2 regions of the Stenotrophomonas sp. GZD-301 genome follow, and region 2 is predicted to be linked to the other one. Evidence: predicted binding sites of a transcription regulator. Region 2 holds the regulator's gene; the other holds the start of a gene.

Region 1 (9,090 bases), on a different contig from region 2:
GATGCCGACACGCTGGTAGATCAGGTCGCAGATGCGGCGGAAGTCGCGGTCGGCAAACTCGAATTCGCGACCGGCCTGCGAGGTGGCAACAACGGGGGGAGGGGTGGACACGGCTCAGAACTCCTGCCAGTGGCCGTCGTCGCTGGGCAGCGCGGCGCGTGGCGCACGCGGTGCCGGCGTGGCGGCTGGGCGTGCGGCGGCGTGGCGTGCGGCGGCGTGGTGTGCGGTGCGGGCCGGCGCGCTGCGCACCGGCTGCGGCGCGGCGCTGCTGATCCGCGCGGTCACCGCGCTGACCGCCGCCGCCACCTGGTTGTCGAGGCGGAAGATCGCCACGGCATCGGCCAGCTGCGTGGCCTGCTCCTCCATCGCACGCGCGGCGGCGGTGGCTTCCTCCACCAGCGCGGCGTTCTGCTGGGTGGTTTCGTCCATCTGCACCACGGTCTGGTTGACCTGCTCGATGCCGGCCGACTGTTCCTGCGAGGCGGCCGAGATCTCGGCCATGATGTCGGTCACGCGCTGCACCGAGGCGACGATCTCGCCCATTGTGGCGCCGGCCTGGTGGACCAACTGCGAGCCCTCGGCGACCTTGCCGACCGACGCGTCGATCAGCCCCTTGATCTCCTTGGCGGCGCTGGCCGAGCGCTGCGCCAGGGTGCGCACTTCGCTGGCGACCACGGCGAAACCGCGGCCCTGTTCGCCGGCACGCGCCGCTTCCACCGCCGCGTTGAGCGCCAGGATGTTGGTCTGGAACGCGATGCCGTCGATCACCGAGATGATATCGGCAATCTTCCGGGACGAGGCTTCGATCGCGGTCATGGTGGTGACCACGTGGCCGACCACGTCGCCGCCCTGCGAGGCCACGGTGTGTGCGCCGATGGCGAGCTGGTTGGCCTGGCGGGCGTGTTCGGCGTTCTGGCGCACGGTGGAGGTCAGTTCCTCCATCGAGGCGGCGGTTTCTTCCAGGTTGGCCGCCTGCTGCTCGGTGCGGCGCGACAGGTCGCTGTTGCCGGTGGCGATTTCGCCGGCCGCCTGGTTGATGCTGCTGGCCGACTCCTGGATCTGGCCGACGATGCGGGTCAATTGCGTGACGGTGGCGTTGGCGTCGTCGCGCATGGTGGCGAACACGCCTTCGAAGTGGCCCTGCATGCGTGCGGTGAGGTCGCCCTCGGCGATGGCCGACAGCAGCGCGGACAGCTTGCCCAGATTCTCGTCGCTGACCTGCATCATCGCGTTGAGGTTGGCGATCATCAGGCGGAAATCGTGATCGAAGCGCGCGCTGTCGCCGCGCTGGCTGAAGTCGCCGGCCGCTGCGGCCGTACCCAGCCGTTTGATCTCGGCATTGATGCTGCCCAGGTTCTGCTTGACCGTGTCCACGGTGGCGGTGATGGCGGCCTTCTCGCCAGGATAGCGTGCGATGTCGGCGCGCAGGTCGCCGACGGCGTATGCCTTGACCACCTCCAGCACCGCGTCCATCGTCTGCACGTGGGCGCCGACCAGGGTATTGGTCTCATGCACCATCAACCCGTACTCACCGGGGAAGGCGCTCTCGTCGATGCGGTAGCTGACCTCGCCGGCGTCATGGCGGCGGGCCATGTCGCGCTGGGCGGTGATGACCCCGTGCAGCTGGCTCTGCATGCGCGACATCGCCTCGAGCAGGCGCCCGGGTTCGTCGTGGGCCTGCTCGCCGATGCGGCTGTCCAGCTTGCCGCGCGCGATGCTCTCGGCAACGGTGGTGGCCTGGCGCAGGGGCAGGGTGATGCGGTTGCCGATCAGCCAGCTCAGGGCCAGCACGATCAGCACCAGCGCGCCGCCGGCGGCGGTCATGATGGCGGTGAACACCAGCGCCTGCTGCTGCACGTCTTCCATGTACACGCCGCTGCTGATGACCCACTGCCACGGGGCGTACATCCCGGCATAGGAGGACTTGTCGAACAGCCCTTCTTCACCGGCCTTGGCCCACTTGTAGGAGACCACGCCGCCGCCGAGGCGGGCCATGCCGACCATGTCGTAGAACAGGCGCACGCCGTCCTCCGAACGGAAGTCCTTCATGTCCTTGCCGATCAGGTCCTTGCGGAACGGATGCATCAGCACGCGGTACTGCGTGTCGTAGACGCTGTAGTAGTAGGCGTCGTTGTCGGCGCGCATGCGGTCCAGTGCCATCAGCGCCGCGTCCTTGGCCGCCGCTTCGCTCAGCTCGCCGGTTTCGGCCAGGTGGTGGTAGTGGTCCAGGATGCCGTAGGTCAGTTCGACCTGGATCTTCAGGCTGTCCTTGCGGGTATCGGTCAGGTCCAGGTACTGCATGCGTGCGGCGATCACCGCCAGGGCGATGACGCCCACGGCGATCAGCGCCGTCAGCAGGTTGAGCTTGCGACGGACGGACAGGTTGGAGAAGTACTGGTTCCAGCGGCTGATCAGGGTCATGGGCATGGCATCGTTGGTCGACGAACGTGTCGCGGCAATGCAGTTATCGGCCGCGAACGGCTGCGGTTGAGGCGCGCTGGCTGAGCGTATTCAGGTTGCAGGCGGATTGCGCGGGGCCGCAACGAAAAAGGCTCCGGTGCGTGGGCACCGGAGCCTGTCGTGTGTCTGCCGTGCAGGCGCCTGGGGCGCTTAGAACTCCTGCCAGTCGCCGTCGGCCAGCTCGGTGGCGACCGGGCGGTTCGGCGCGCGACGGACCGGTGCCGGGGCGGGGGCCGAACGGGCCGGGCGCGGTGCGGCAGCGACCGGTGCGGCGACCGGTGCCGGTGTCGGCGCCAGATCGTGCTCGTCCAGCTTGAAGATCGACACGGCATCGCTGAGGTGGCCGGCCTGTTCTTCCATCGCACGCGCGGCGGCGGTGGCTTCTTCCACCAGCGCGGCGTTCTGCTGGGTGGTTTCGTCCATCTGCACCACGGTCTGGTTGACCTGCTCGATGCCGGCCGACTGCTCCTGCGAGGCGGCCGAGATCTCGGCCATGATGTCGGTCACGCGCTGCACCGAGGCGACGATCTCGCCCATCGTGGCGCCGGCCTTGTGCACGAGCGCCGAACCATCGTTGACCTTGCCGACCGAGTCGTCGATCAGGCCCTTGATCTCCTTGGCCGCGCCGGCCGAGCGCTGGGCCAGGGTGCGCACTTCGCTGGCGACCACGGCGAAACCGCGGCCCTGCTCACCGGCACGCGCCGCTTCCACGGCGGCATTCAGCGCCAGGATGTTGGTCTGGAAGGCGATGCCGTCGATGACCGAGATGATCTCGGCGATCTTCTTGGACGAGGTCTGGATCGCGCTCATGGTGGTCACCACCTGGCCGACCACGTCACCGCCCTGCGAGGCAACGGTATGCGCGCCAATGGCGAGCTGGTTGGCCTGGCGGGCATGCTCGGCGTTCTGGCGCACGGTGGAGGTCAGTTCCTCCATCGAGGCAGCGGTTTCTTCCAGGTTGGCGGCCTGCTGCTCGGTACGGCGCGACAGGTCGCTGTTGCCGGTGGCGATTTCGCTGGCGGCCGAGCTGATGGCCTGGCTGGAATGCTTGATGCGGGTGACGATTTCGCTGAGCTGCTCGGCGGTGGCGTTCGCATCGTCGCGCATGCGGGCAAACACGCCGTGGAAGTCGCCGTGCATGCGCACGCTCAGGTCGCCCTGCGACAGCGCGGCGAGCAGGCCGGAGACCTGGTCGATGCTGCTGGCGTTGGCTTCGAGCAGGCCGTTGATCTGCTGGGCCAGCTGCAGGAAGAAGCCTTCCTTGCCGGCATCGTCGATGCGGCCGGACAGGTCGCCGGCGGCGGCCTGGGCGATGACGCGGGCCACTTCGGCTTCGACGGCCGCTTCCGGGGTACGGTCACGCCATTCGACGACGTGGCCGACGGTTTCGCCCTGCTCGTTGGCGATGGAGGACACCACCTGCGCGAACTGCGCGTCGCCGAACTGCATCGGACGGCGGCTGACGCCGTGCTGCTTGAGCTGGCTCAGGGTGCGCTGGTCCATCTCGTTGCCGTGTTCGAGCACGGTCACCGGCTTGCCGATCAGCGAGGCGGTGGCGTCGAAGTCCGGCAGATCCTTGCGGATCTCGTCCTGGTACTGGGTCAGCGTGTGCTGCAGGGCGCGGTTGCTGTAGACGATGTTGAGGCTGTCGTCGGTCAGGTACACGCCGGTGGAGCTGTAGTCCAGCGCGGTGCGGATGCGCAGGTTTTCGCGGGCGATCGCCTGGTCGGTCTCGGTGCGCTCGCGCAGGTCGCGCTGCATGCGCTGCATGGCCTGCAGCAGGTCGCCGACTTCGTCCTTGCGGGTGACATCGATGTGGCCGTCGAGCTTGCCGCCGGCAACGTCGTTGGCCACCGAGACGGCACCGCGGACACTGCCCACCAGCGAGCGGGCGAACAGCCACACCAGCACCAGGCCCAGCGCCGCGCCGCCGAGGAGGGCGATCACGGTCAGGGTGGCGGAGGCGGCGTAGGTGGCTTCGGCTTCGTCGCGCGAGGCGCGGGCGAGGCGGTTGTCCTCGGCAATCAGCGCTTCGAGCGCGGCCGAGGCCTTGAGATGCGAGGTGCGGGTTTCACCGACGAAGGTGTCGACCGCGTCGTCCGGCAGGTCCAGTTCGAGCATCTCGGTGACCGAGTCGTAGGACGCCAGGGCGGCGGTCCAGTCCTTGGCGAAGGTGTCGAACAGCTTCTTCTGCTGCGGATTGTCGATCAGGGCGGGGTACTTCTTGATCGAGGCGTCGATCCTGCCGCGCAGGTCGGCGGCGCGGGTCTTGGCCTCGGCCTTGACGTCGTCGCTGGCGCGGATCAGGCCCTGGTAGGCGGAGTTGCGATATTCACCGACCATGCCACGGATTTCGCCGGCCATGCGGATGCTTTCCATCCGGTGCCCAGCCAGTTCGGTGGTGACGTTGTTGAGCGAATACAAGCCACGATAGGCCACGATGCCCTGGAGCAGCATCACCAGCAGGATGACACCGAAGGTGAGCATCAGCTTGGGCATCAGTTTGAGGTTGTTGATCCACGGCATGGGCGGTGCAGTCTCCGGTGGCAAACGCGTCCGGGCGACTTGCCCGGTTGCAGCGACCACGCCGGCCAGTGCCGGCGTGGCATGGCGTACAGCGAATTACTTGATGTTGGCGAGCTTCAGGCCGGCCGGCGAGCTGACTTCGATTTCAGCGCGCGAGGCATCGCGGGCGATCTTGCCGATCACGCACACGGTCTTGCCTTCCAGGGTTTCCAGCGGGAAGCTGAACTTGCCGCGGTTGGCGCCGGCGATGCGGGCCGAGAAGGTGTGGCGCGGGAAGGCGCCGCCCATGTACAGGAAGGTCGGCTGGCCTTCGGAGCCTTCGGCGTAACGCGCCTTCTCAACCTTGCCGCACACCATGCCGTCCTTGCCGACCGAACGCGGGGCCATTTCCGGCGGAATCATTTCGGCCGACTGGGCGAAGGCGGACGAGGCGGTGGTGGCGAGCACGGCAGCAGAAAACAGCGCAAACAGGGACTTCATCGGATGGTTCTCCGGAGGATGTGGACAAATTGGCCCGGCCTTGGGGTGTCCAGCACAGCCGGGTCCTGATTCCAGCTATCGGCCACGCGCGCGGGAACTGAAGGGCCAAATTCGACCTTCGTCGCAGTGCGCGGCGGCCGCGGGCCTGTCATCAGGCGGCGACGTCGTCGAGGGTGGCCGTCTGGCCCATGTCGGCGCTGTCCAGCAGGGTCTCGATGTCGAGCAGGATCAGCATGCGGTCGTCCTGGGTGCCGATGCCGGAGATGAAGCGGGTGTCCACGGCGGCGCCGAACTCGGGCGTCGGGCGGATCTGCTCGGCGCTGAGAGGGATGACGTCGGAGACGCTGTCCACAACGATGCCGACGACGCGGTCTTCGACGTTGAGCACGATCATCACGGTGAAGGCGTCATAGCGCGCATTTTCCAGGCGCAGCTTGAGGCGCAGGTCGATGACCGGGACGATGGTGCCGCGCAGGTTGATCACGCCCTTGATGTAGTCCGGGGCATCCGGCACGCGGGTGACCGAGTCGTAGCCGCGGATTTCCTGCACCTTGAGGATGTCCACGCCGTAGTGCTCGGCGCCGAGGGTGAAGCTGAGGTACTCGCCACCGGAGCTGGCGGCGCTGCTGTTCTTGTCGTTCATGGAGGCAATCCTGGGTCGGGCGTGGCGGTCGAAAAACCGGGCGTCACGCTGGATATCGGCCTGGGACGGAGCGACTTTAGGCGGGGCTGGGGCGGGCTCCGTTCAGCTTTCGCCGTTCTTGCGTGCCTTGCGCTGGCGGTCGATGCGGAAGATGTAGCGCTGGATCGCGCTGTCCGCGCCGCGCGGAAGCGCGTCGAAGCGCAGGCCGACGCGTTTCATCTCCACGCCGTTGGGCAGCTTCTGCGCACGCATGTTGCAGGCCACCAGCGACAGGGTGATCGGGCTGCTGTCGGGCAGTTCCAGCCGGCAGCCGTCGTAACGCTTCTGCAGGCCGAAGACCGGGCAGTCCTCGGCCACCGTGACCGCCAGGCCGCCGCCGCTGATGTCCACCACGCGCAGCGTCAGGGCCTCGCTGCGGTCGTCGTCGATCGGCAGGATCAGCTTGGGCGAGTCGGTGATCGGCGTTTCCAGCCGGTACAGCTCGCGCCGCTGCAGGTGCACCAGCTCGGTCGGGAACGCGGCGCGGAAGCCGACATGCCCCTCGTTGTGGATGCGCACCAGGCCATCCAGCCGGAAGCGGACCATCACCCGTTCGAGCTGGCCGAAGCACAGCAGGTGGTCGGCCGCTTCGGCGGCGCGGTTGGAGGTTTCCGAGGGGCTGCCGTCGAGCAGCAGTTCGTCCTCGTCCTCGTCCAGTTCCAGCACCGCCGTGGGGAACGACTGGTCGCGGCCGTCGATGTGCGCATTGATCAGCGAACGCTGGTCGATGAGCGCCTGCAGCAGCTGGCGGATCTGCCGGGGGTTGCGGACCAGGTACTTGTCATCCGTGCCCGGATCGGGCGCGGCATGGGTTCCGTCGTGTGCGAGAAGGCTGCCTTCGGACATGGAATCTGCTGGGTTGGGCGAATGCCGGCATCACGCGATCCCGGGGCGTAGTCCGTTTATCGGCATCAGATCACATTTATGTAGGGCGAATCTCGGTAGGGCCGGTCCGAAACGACGACACCCCGCCGGGGCGGGGTGTCGGATCAAACGGTGTGCCTGGGGCGGCGCGGCATCAGAACTCCTGCCACTCCGTGTCATTGGCCAGTGCCGGCTCGCGGGCCGGCGCGCGGCGCGGCGGTGCGGCGACCGGGCGCGGACGTGCTGCGGGGGCCGGGCGTGCCGGTGCGGCCGCCATCACCGGGCGTGCGGCTGGCGCGGCGGCCGCCTGGCCGTCGAGCTTGAACAGCGCCACGGCATCGGTCAGATGGCCGGCCTGTTCTTCCATCGCACGCGCGGCGGCGGTGGCTTCTTCCACCAGCGCGGCATTCTGCTGGGTGGTTTCGTCCATCTGCACCACGGTCTGGTTGACCTGCTCGATGCCGGCCGACTGCTCCTGCGAGGCGGCCGAGATCTCGGCCATGATGTCGGTCACGCGCTGCACCGAGGCGACGATCTCGCCCATCGTCGCGCCGGCCTGGTTGACCAGCTGCGAGCCCTCGGCGACCTTGCCGACCGACTCGTCGATCAGCCCCTTGATTTCCTTGGCGGCGCTGGCCGAACGCTGTGCCAGCGTGCGCACTTCGCTGGCGACCACGGCAAAGCCACGGCCCTGCTCACCGGCACGGGCAGCTTCGACGGCGGCATTCAGCGCCAGGATGTTGGTCTGGAACGCGATGCCGTCGATGACCGTGATGATGTCGGCGATGCGGCGCGACGACGCGTCGATCTCGTGCATGGTGCTGACCACCTGGCCGACCACGTCGCCGCCCTGCGAGGCCACGGTGTGCGCGCCGATGGCGAGCTGGTTGGCCTGGCGGGCGTGCTCGGCGTTCTGGCGCACGGTGGAGGTCAGTTCCTCCATCGAGGCGGCGGTTTCTTCCAGGTTGGCCGCCTGCTGCTCGGTACGGCGCGACAGGTCGTTGTTGCCCGACGCGATCTCGCCGGCCGCCGTGCTGATGCTGGACGAGGCCTGCTGGATGCGCCCGACGATCTGGGTCAGCTGGGCAACGGTGGCATTGGCATCGTCGCGCATGCTGGCGAACACGCCGTGGAACTCACCGTGCATGCGGGCGGTCAGGTCGCCGTTGGCGATGGCCTGCAGCAGCTGCGACAGCTGCGACAGATTGCCGTCGGCCACTTCCATCATCGTGTTCAGGTTTTCGATCATGACCCGGAAGTCGTGCTCGAAACGCAGGCTGTCGCCGCGCTGGCTGAAATCGCCGGCGGCCGCGGCCTGGGCCAGGGTCTGGATCTGGGTGTTGATCGCCAGCAGGCTGGCCTTGGCCGCATCCATCGATTCGTGCAGGATCGCGCGGCTGCCCGGCAGGCGGCGCGCATTCTGCGACAGGTCGCCTGCCGCGTACTGGTTGAGCACGTCGATGGCGTCCTTGATCGCATCCAGGTGGTCGAACACCACGGTGTTGGTGCCGACGGCCAGCTCACCGTAGACGCCGGGGAAATCGACCGGCATGCGGTGGGAGATGTCCGGGCCGGCATGCATCGCGGCCATTTGACGGGTTTCGTCGGAATAGCGGCGCAGCATGGTGGTCATCTCGCCGGTGGCGGCCAGCATCTGGCCGGCTTCATCGGCGCCGGCGGTGCGGATGGTGACGCTCAGGTCGCCACGGGCTACCGACTTGATCGCATGCACCGCCTGCGACAGCGGACGGGTGATCACCCTCGAGATGACCACGGCCAGCGCGCCGGCCACCAGCGACAGCAGCACCATGCAGGCGATGATGGCGATGACGCTGGTGCGATGGACGGCGTTGGCATCGGCGATCTTGCTTTCCATCAGGCTGTTGCTGAACGCACCCAGCTCTTTCAGGTCGTCGAACAGGGTGCGACGGGCCGGGCGCGACTTCTCGTCGGAGACCTGACGCGCCAGGGCGCCATCACCGGCAGCCACGGCGGCGCGTAGTTCGGCATTGGCGTGGAAGTAGGCGTCCACGTCGGCAGCCACCTTCTTGAACAGCGCCCGCTCACGGTCGCCGGCC
Region 2 (9,090 bases):
GCGCGGCAACCGGTTCGGCGGCACGCGCGACCACGGCCACCGGCGCGCTGTCGTGCAGCACCTCGTCGGGCAGGTCGTCCCAGCCGGGGCGCGCCTCTGCCTGCGGGGCAGGCGAGATCACCGGGCCGAGCGCGGGGTCGTTCATCAGCTCGTCGAGCAGTGCCAGATTGGCCGGCGCGCCGGGCGAGGTCGGGGTGTCATGCGCAGGCGCGGCCTGGACCGGGCCGAGCGCGGGGTCGTTCATCAGTTCGTCGAGCAGTGCCAGATTGGCCGGCGCGCCAGGCGAGGTGGGGGTGTCATGCGCGGGCGCGGCCTCTACCGGCCCGAGCGCGGGGTCGTTCATCAGCTCGTCGAGCAGTGCCAGATTGGCCGGCGCGCCCGGCGAGGTGGGGGTGTCATGCGTGGGCGCGGCCTCGACCGGTCCGAGCGCGGGATCGTTCATCAGCTCGTCGAGCAGCGCCAGGTGGGCCGGCGCGCCGGCCGAGGTCGGGGTATCGAAGGCGACATCGGCCGCCGGCGCGTCGCTGTCCACGTCGGGGCGGGCGAACTCGGCGCTGATCGCCTGGGCCACGCCGCCGGCATCGTCCTCGTCGACGGCAGGCGGAGGCGCTGCCGCCACGGCCGGGGCCGCCGGCACGGCATCGCCGAGCAGCTGCTCCAGGTAATCGTCGAGCACGCCGGTGGTACTCATGCCGCGCGCTCCATCTGCTGGGCATCGTCGGCCAGGATCCACTCCAGCGCACGGCGATAGGCGGCCAGGCCGCGGCCGGGGTAGTCGTCCGACTGCGACGGCACGGTCAGGCTGGCGGCGTTGCAGATGCGGGTGTCCACCGGGATCGCGTCTTCCCAGACGCGGAGCCCGTGCCGTTCCTGCATCAGCTTGACGGTCTCGTGGCCGGCGCGGGTGCGGCGGTCGAACAGCGTCGGCAGGATCGACATCGGCAGCGTGCGCCGGCGCGAACGTTCGACCATCTCGCCGGTCCGCACCATGCCATCCAGGCCGTGCAGCGCCAGCGGTTCGGCCTGGGTGGGAATGATCAGGCGGTCGGCGGCGGCCAGCGCGTTGATCATCAGCAGGCCCAGGGTCGGGGCGCAGTCGAGCAGGATGTAGTCGTGCTGGCCGTGGTGCCGGGTCAGCGCCTGCTGCAGCGCCAGCCCGAGCCCGGGCTGGTTGGCGCTGCGGCGCTCCAGTGTGGCCAGCGCCGCCTGGGCGCAGACATGGTCCAGCCCCGGGATGGCGGTGGCATGGGCGAGCGCGGACAGCTCGGCCGGCGGGGTGGCGAACAGTTCCAGCACACCCTGCGGCGGCGGATCGACCGCGACACCGAACGCGCGGGTCAGCGAGGCGTGCGGATCCAGGTCGATCAGCAGCACACGGTGGCCGAGCGCGGCCAGACCGCGACCGAGCGCGAGGGTGGTGGTGGTCTTGCCCACGCCGCCCTTCTGATTGGCAATGGCCCAGATACGCATGCGGTTCACTCCTTCATTGCAGGGGGGACGGCGGCGCCGACACGGCTGCCAGCCGGCACCGGTGGCAACTGCACCGGCGCGATGGGGGAAACGGGGGAGGGGGCGGCCGCCGCAGCGGTGGCCGGTGCGGCGCGTTCGGTATCGGCGGTGAGCTGCGGGCCAATCGGGTCCACGCCCTGGGAGGTGTCAGCGAGGATGATCACCATCACCCGGCGGTTGCGGTTGCGCCCTTCGGCGCTGGCGTTGTCTTCGCGCGGGCGGAACTGGCCATAGCCGACCATCGCCAGCCGCGAGGGCTGCAGGCCCTGGTCGGCAAACAGATGCACCACGCTTGCCGCACGCGCGGCCGAGAGTTCCCAGTTGGACGGGAACAGTGCGGTGGCGATCGGCACGTTGTCGGTGTGGCCTTCCACGCGCACCCCGTTGGGCGCGTCGTGCAGCACCTTGGCCAGGCTGGACAGGGTGTCGCGCGCGTGCACATCCAGCGACGCCGAGCCGGTGGTGAACAGGATGTCGCTGTTGATCTCCACTTCGATCCACAGTTCGGTGCGGCGCACGGTGATCATGCCGCGGTCGATCAGCGGCGCCAGCGTGGCGGTCAGGCGGTCGGCGATGCCGTTGAGCTGGCGCTCGGCCCGCTTGAGCTGTTCCTGGTTGTGCACCGAGACCGGCATGCGCATCTGCGAGGCCATCGCCGGCAGCAGGGTGGGGTCGTTGGACGGCGCCGGCGCGGACGGGCCGATCTTGGTGCCGGACTTGATCACCGACGGGCTGTCCCAGCCGCCGCCCTGGACCTGCTGGTTGCCCACCTGCACCGGGTTGATGGTGCGCGGGGCGCCACCGAAGGCGGTGGTCAGTGCATCGGCCATGACCCGGTACTTGCCCTCGTTGATCGAGGAGATCGCGTACATCACCACGAAGAAGGCCAGCAGCAGCGTCATGAGGTCGGCATAGGGGATCGCCCAGGCCTCGTGGTTGGCATGCTCTTCGTGGTGCTTGCGACGGGCCATGTCAGTGCAGGAAGCCGGACAGGTTGGTTTCGATGTTGCGCGGGTTTTCGCCCTGCGCGATCGAGATCAGGCCTTCGATGATCATCTCGCGGTCGCGGCTGTTGTGGTGGATCACGCTCTTGAGCTTGGCCGACACCGGCAGGAACAGCAGGTTGGCCGAGGCGATGCCGTAGATGGTGGCGGTGAACGCCGCAGCGATGCCGTGGCCCAGCTTGCTGGGGTCGGCGAGGTTCTTCATCACCGCGATCAGGCCGAGCACGGCGCCGATGATGCCCAGGGTGGGCGCGTAGATGCCCATGCCCTCGAACACCTTGGAGGCGGCCAGGTCCTGGCTCTCCTGGCTGCCCAGTTCGATCTCCATCATGTGGCGGATGGTTTCCGGCTCCACGCCGTCCACCAGCAGCTGCAGGCCCTTGCGCAGGAACGGATCGTCCTGCGCCTCGACCTGGGCTTCCAGGCCCAGCAGACCCTGGCGGCGGGCGATGTTGCTCCACTCGACGATCTGCTGGATCAGCTCGCGGCGGTCGCTGCTCGGCGGGCGCACGACCCAGCGCACGATCTTGAAGGCATGCTTGAACACGGCGGGCGAGGTGTGTAGCAGGATCGCGGCGAGGGTGCCCACGATCACGATCACGAAGGCGGCCGGCGACCACAGCGAGGCCAGCCCCGCGCCTTTGAGGATGCTGCCGCCGACCAGTGAGGCCAGGGCGAGAAAAAGTCCAATGAGGCTGAGTCTATCCATGAGTCCGGTATCGGCTTGTGTGAATGGGACTTGAGACGCCGACGGAACAGGGTGATGCGGCGGTCACACTTTTGGGGGGAGAAGCCGCCGGGCAGCGCCCGGCGCTACCGGAGGTCAGCGCAGGCCGTCTACGTCGAGGATCAGCGACATGCGGCCGTCGCCGATCAGGGTGGCCCCGGCGTAGCCGCGCAGGCCGCGCAATGCCTTGGGCAGCGGCTTGATCACCACTTCCTCGCGGCCCCGCACCTGGTCCACGACCAGCCCGAAGCGGGCTTCACCGGCCTGCAGCACCACGATGGTGAGCAGCGGCGAGGGCACCGGGTCCACCTCTAGCCAATGGCGCAGGTCCACCAGCGGCAGGGTGTGCGACTTGCGGTCCAGCACCGCGCGGCCGTCGAACCAGCCCAGCGAGGTGTTCGGGGCGTGCAGCACTTCCATCACGCGCGCCAGCGGCAGCGCGTAGACGTCCTCGCCGGCCTGCACCAGCAGGGTGGGCAGGATCGCCAGGGTGAGCGGCACGCGGATCATGAAGCGGCTGCCGCGGCCCAGCTCGGACTGGATCTGGATCTGGCCGCTCAGCTCGCGGATGCGCGACTGGACCACGTCCATGCCCACGCCGCGGCCGGAGATGTCGGTGACCTGCTGCTTGGTGGAGAAGCCGGGCAGGAACACCAGGTGCAGGCACTCCTCGCTGGTCAGGCGGGCGGCCGCTTCCGGATCGATCAGGCCCTTTTCACGGGCCTTCTGGCGCAGCCGCTCCGGGTCGATGCCGGCGCCGTCGTCCTGCACTTCGATGCTGACGTAGTCGCCTTCCTGCTGGGCCGACAGCCGCACGTGGCCGCCGCGCGGCTTGCCCTGGGCTTCGCGCAGGTCGGGCATTTCAACGCCGTGGTCGATCGCGTTGCGCACCAGATGCACCAGCGGATCGGCCAGGGCCTCCACCAGGTTGCGGTCCAGTTCGGTCTCGGCGCCGACCAGTTCCAGGTCCACTTCCTTTTTCAGCGAGCGGGCAACGTCGCGGGCCACCTTGGGGAAGCGCGAGAACACCTTGCCCACCGGCTGCATGCGGGTGCGCATCACCGCCGACTGCAGGCGCGCGGTGGCGATGTCCAGGGTGGAGACGGCGCGGTCCAGCTCTTCATCATGCAGGCGCGCGCGCAGGGTCTTGAGGCGGTTGCGCGAGAGCACCAGTTCGCCGATCAGATTGACGATGGCATCCAGGCGCTTGGTGTCCACGCGCACGGTGTGCTCGGCCTCGGCGACCGGTTTGTTGGGCGCCGGTTTGGCGGCGGCCGGGGCCGGGGCACGCGGGGCCGGTGCGGCGACGGCGGCCACGGGCTGGGCGCCGGGGGCGGCGCCACCGTGCAGCTGGTCGAGCAGGGCTTCGAATTCGTCTTCGCCGATCAGGCCATCGGCGGCCTTGGCCGGCGCCACGGCGGTCGGTGCCGCGCCGCCATGCAGCTGGTCGAGCAGCGCCTCGAACTCGTCATCGGTGATCAGTGCACCCGCGGCCGCCGGGGCGGCCACCGGCGCCGGCGTGGCCGGTCCGTTGACGTCGAACTGGGCGATCAGCTCCGGCGGTGCGTAGCCCGGCTCGGTGCCGGCCGAGACCGAGTCCAGCATCGACTGCAGGTAGTCCAGCGACTGCTGGCCGGCGTCGAAGTGGTGTGCCTGCAGGGTGGCCTGGCCGGAACGGGCCATGCCGAGGGTCTCTTCGGCGGCGTGGCACAGCTCCACCATCGCCTGGATGCCGAGGAAGCCGGCACCGCCCTTGAGGGTGTGGAAGCCGCGGAACACGGCATTGAGCTGATCCGTATCCTGGGGCGACTGCTCCAGCGACACCAGCTGTTCGCCGAGGCGATCCAGGATCTCCTGGGCCTCGAGAATGAAATCGGCGGCAATGTCGTCCGGAACAGCACTCATCGTCTTACAACCCCAAATCGGAGAGCAGGTCGTCAGCGTCGACCTGGGATACCTGGTGGCGGTCAAGCCCGGTGACGGCCGGGCCGGCCAGTCCGGTGTCGCGCCTGCGCGCGTCGTCGTCCTGCGGCGGCAGGCCGAGCGCACCGAACCCTTCGTGCACGCGGCGCACGATGCCCACCACGCGGCGGATGATCTGCCCGGTCAGGTCCTGATAGCTCTGGGTCAGGGCGATCTCGGTGAGGTTGTGGCGGATCCGGTCCAGCTGCAGGTCCTGGTCGGGGCTGAGCCCGTTGGCGCGCAGCTGCTCGGTCAACGCACGGCATTCCTCGGCCAGGTCCAGGGTGCGGTGGGTGGCCTGTTCGGTCATCGCCACCACGTGGTCCAGGCGCGCGCAGGCGTCATCCAGTTCGCCGGCTTCGCTGGGCAGACTGGGCAGTTCGCCCAGTGCCTGGCCGAGCTCGCGGGCGAGCCGGTTCAGGCCGGCCATCATCGGCTGCGTGCGCAGCGCGGCCAGCGCGTCGATTTCCCGGCGCCAGCCCGCCTCGTCGCCGCCTTCCAGCGCGGCCAGGGCGTCCTGCAGGCGCTGCACCAGCGCCGATTTGTCGCTGAGGGTTTCCATCAGGCGCTCGCTGCCAGGCGTTCGAAGATCTTGCCGAGCTTCTCTTCCAGCGTCTGCGCGGTGAACGGCTTGATGATGTAGCCGTTCACGCCGGACTGGGCCGCTTCGATGATCTGCTCGCGCTTGGCTTCAGCGGTCACCATCAGCACCGGCAGGGTTTTCAGCTTGGCGTCGGCGCGGATCGCCTTGAGCAGGTCGATGCCGGTCATCACCGGCATGTTCCAGTCGGTGACCACGAAGTCGAACGGCTGGCTCTGCAACAACGCCAGCGCGGCATGCCCGTCCTCGGCTTCGGCCGTATTGGTGAAGCCCAGATCGCCCAGCAGGTTCTTGACGATACGACGCATGGTCGAAAAATCGTCGACGATCAGGATACGCATGTTCTTGTTCAAAGCACTTTCCTCGATTTCAAGGGTTCTCGAGGCCGGCGTCGGCCGCCTCGAAGATCTTCAGTCGGCCGCGCAGGCGCAATACCGCCTGGCCGTGGATCTGGCAGACCCGGGATTCACTCACCCCGAGCACCGCGCCGATTTCTTTCAGGTTCAATTCCTGTTCGTAGTACAGCGACAGCACCAGCTGTTCGCGCTCGGGGAGCAGGCCGATCGCATTGCCCAGCTCGCGGCCGAACTCGCCGCGCTCCAGGACCTGCTGCGGGGTCGGGCCGCCCTGGGCGACGGTGTCCAGCTCGCCCTGGTCTTCGATCCGCGATTCCAGGCTCAGCACCTGGCCGCGTGCGGCGTCTTCCATCAGCCGCAGGTATTCCGGCAGCGGCATGTCCATCGCGCTGGCCACTTCGGTGGCGCTGGCGGCACGGCCGGTGCTCTGCTCCAGGCGGCGGATGGTGGCGGCGGCGTCGCGGGCACGGCGGTGCACCGAGCGCGGCACCCAGTCGCCACGGCGGATCTCATCGATCATCGAACCGCGGATGCGGATCGACGCGTAGGTCTCGAAGGAGGCGCCCTGATCAGCGTCATAGCTGCGCGAGGCCTCGATCAGGCCCATCATGCCGGCCTGGATCAGGTCGTCCACTTCCACGCTCGCCGGCAGGCGCGCGGCCAGGTGGTGGGCGATGCGCCGGACCAGGTCCGAGTGCTGGGCGATGCACTCGTTGGCGGCGGTACGTTGGACCTCTTTGTATTGTGCGGCGCCTTTCATGCGGCCACCCCGCGTTGTTTGAGGATGCGTTCGAGGAAGAATTCGACGCCGCCGCGCGGCTCGGTCGGGGCCTGCCAGCGGGCGGTACGGCGGGCGATCTCGGTGATCGCCAGCGCCGACGGGCTGGACGGGTAGGCCTTGACCACCGGCTGCTGGCGTTGCACCGACAGGCGCAGCCAGTCGTCCTGGGGGACGCAGCCGAGGTAGTTGAGCGACACGTCGGCCAGGAACTTCTCGCAGACCCGGGTCAGCTTTTCGTACAGCACGCGGCCTTCGTTGGGGTCGCGCACCATGTTGGCCACGACCTGGATGCGGTCCACGCCACGCTCGCGCGAGAGCACCTTGATCAGCGCGTAGGCGTCGGTGATCGAGGCCGGCTCGTCACAGACCACCACCACGGTGTCCTGTGCGGCCTGGCAGAAGGTGAGCACGCCATCGGTGATGCCGGCGGCGGTGTCCACCACCATGATGTCCAGCTCGCGCTCCAGCTCGGAGAACACGTTGACCAGGCCCACGTGTTCGGCCGGCTGCAGTTCGGCCATGTGGCGGCGACCGGACGCGGCCGGCACCACCAGCACGCCGCCCGGGCCCTCCATGATCACTTCCTCCAGCGTGCAGCGCCCGGCGACGAGGTCGGCCAGGGTCACCTTCGGCTGCAGGCCGAGGATCACGTCGATGTTGGCCAGGCCGAGGTCGGCGTCCAGCAGCAGCGTGCGTTTGCCCATGTCGGCGAGCGCCACGGCCAGGTTGGCCGAAACGTTCGTCTTGCCCACGCCGCCCTTGCCGCCAGTGACGGCGATGGTGCGGACAGGGCCCAGCGGTTGGCTGCGGGTAGCCGACAACGGGAAGGTCTTGGTCAGCTTGGCGTACTCACGCGACGGCATGGTTGAACTCCGGGTTGCAGGGCATATCGGCCGCGCGGCGCAAATCTTCAAGGCGAAGTACAAGATTGGCTGCACTGGCGCGGTGCAGGTCCTCCGGAACGTCCTGGCCGTCGGTCACCCAGGTGATCGGCAGGCGGTGGTCGACCGCCACGGACAGGGCGGTGCCGAAGCGGCCGGTCTCGTCCAGCTTGCTCAGCACCACGCCCTGCGGGTTGGCGGCGCTGAAGCGGCGGACCACTTCGTCCATGTCGCCGAAGCTGGTGTTGGCCGGCAGCACCAGCAGGGTGCGGATGCGGTCGGCGGCCCGCAGCCACTGCAGCTGGGCCGCCAGGGCGCGGTCGCGCGGGCCCAGGCCGGCGGTGTCGATCAGGACCAGCTTGTAGTCCTGCAGGCGTTCCAGCAGCTGGCTCAGGTCGGTGCCGCTGTTGGCCTCGTGCACCGCGATGCCGAGCTGGCGGCCGAACCCGTACAGCTGCTCGCGGGCGCCGATGCGGCCGGTGTCGGTGGTGACCAGGGCCACGTCGCGGGCGGCGTGCTTCTCGGCGAAGCGCGAGGCCAGCTTGGCAATGGTGGTGGTCTTGCCGGCGCCGGTCGGGCCGACCAGGGCGATCACGCCACCGGCCTCGAGCGGATCGACCGGAGCGATCGGCAGCTTCTTGGACAGCAGGCCCAGCATCAGCCCGCGGCCACGGTGGGCTTCGGTATCCAGCGGAATCTGCAGGGCCACGTCGCGGCTGATGCCGGCGTCGAAGCCATACTCGTCCATCAGGTCCAGCGCGGCCGCACGGACCGGCGAGCCGCGCAGGCGCTCGTCGGTGAAGCGGTGCATTTCACGCTCGATCACATGGCGCATGCCGGCCACTTCGTGACGCAGCTGGCGGATTTCCTCGTCGTCGCGCGGGACCACGGTCAGTTCCGGTGCCGGGCGGGCAACCGCCTCGGCGGCGACGTCGGCAGCCGCGGCGACCGCGACCGGCAGTGCCGGCGGCTGCGCTGCCGGCACCGGGGCGAGGACGGCCGGGGCCGGCTCGGCCACGGCGGCGACCGGCAGCGGCGGCATCGTCACCGGGGCCTCGGCCGGCGGTGCATACATCTGGATGTGCGGCGCGTCGTCCATCGGCGGGTCGATCACGAAACGGGCGCGGTTGATCGGGGCGGCAAGCGCTGCGACCGGGGCGGCCGTCGATGCGGGCGCGGCGGCGGCAGCCTGCTCGACGTTGAACGGCGCGAAGATCTGCTCCGGCAGCGACGGTTCATTGACGGGGGCGGCAACGCTGGCACGCGACA

Evidence for each region. The regulator FliA, encoded in region 2, starts transcription of late flagellar genes. The targets are predictions, from matches to a motif close to TAAAGTTTNNCNNNCNNNGGCCGATAA.
Region 1: a site for FliA is predicted at 6,162-6,188, ahead of ACO6VK_RS09220 (chemotaxis protein CheW). Genes of this name have one in related genera too.

Annotation. Positions count from the first base shown of each region.
Region 1 covers NZ_JBMOWY010000032.1:156,588-165,677, forward strand. The annotation lists gene ACO6VK_RS09200 (CheR family methyltransferase) at 1-111, opposite strand, end outside; gene ACO6VK_RS09205 (methyl-accepting chemotaxis protein) at 115-2,421, opposite strand; gene ACO6VK_RS09210 (methyl-accepting chemotaxis protein) at 2,611-4,986, opposite strand; gene ACO6VK_RS09215 (hypothetical protein) at 5,083-5,466, opposite strand; gene ACO6VK_RS09220 (chemotaxis protein CheW) at 5,618-6,109, opposite strand; gene ACO6VK_RS09225 (flagellar brake protein) at 6,212-6,994, opposite strand; gene ACO6VK_RS09230 (methyl-accepting chemotaxis protein) at 7,167-9,090, opposite strand, start outside.
Region 2 covers NZ_JBMOWY010000050.1:91,865-100,954, reverse strand. The annotation lists gene ACO6VK_RS13995 (chemotaxis protein CheW) at 1-691, opposite strand, end outside; gene ACO6VK_RS13990 (ParA family protein) at 688-1,470, opposite strand; partial or broken gene motD (flagellar motor protein MotD) at 1,593-2,480, opposite strand; gene ACO6VK_RS13980 (flagellar motor protein) at 2,482-3,222, opposite strand; gene ACO6VK_RS13975 (chemotaxis protein CheA) at 3,337-5,145, opposite strand; gene ACO6VK_RS13970 (protein phosphatase CheZ) at 5,150-5,764, opposite strand; gene cheY (chemotaxis response regulator CheY) at 5,764-6,156, opposite strand; gene ACO6VK_RS13960 (RNA polymerase sigma factor FliA) at 6,173-6,919, opposite strand; gene ACO6VK_RS13955 (MinD/ParA family ATP-binding protein) at 6,916-7,803, opposite strand; gene ACO6VK_RS13950 (AAA family ATPase) at 7,790-9,090, opposite strand, start outside.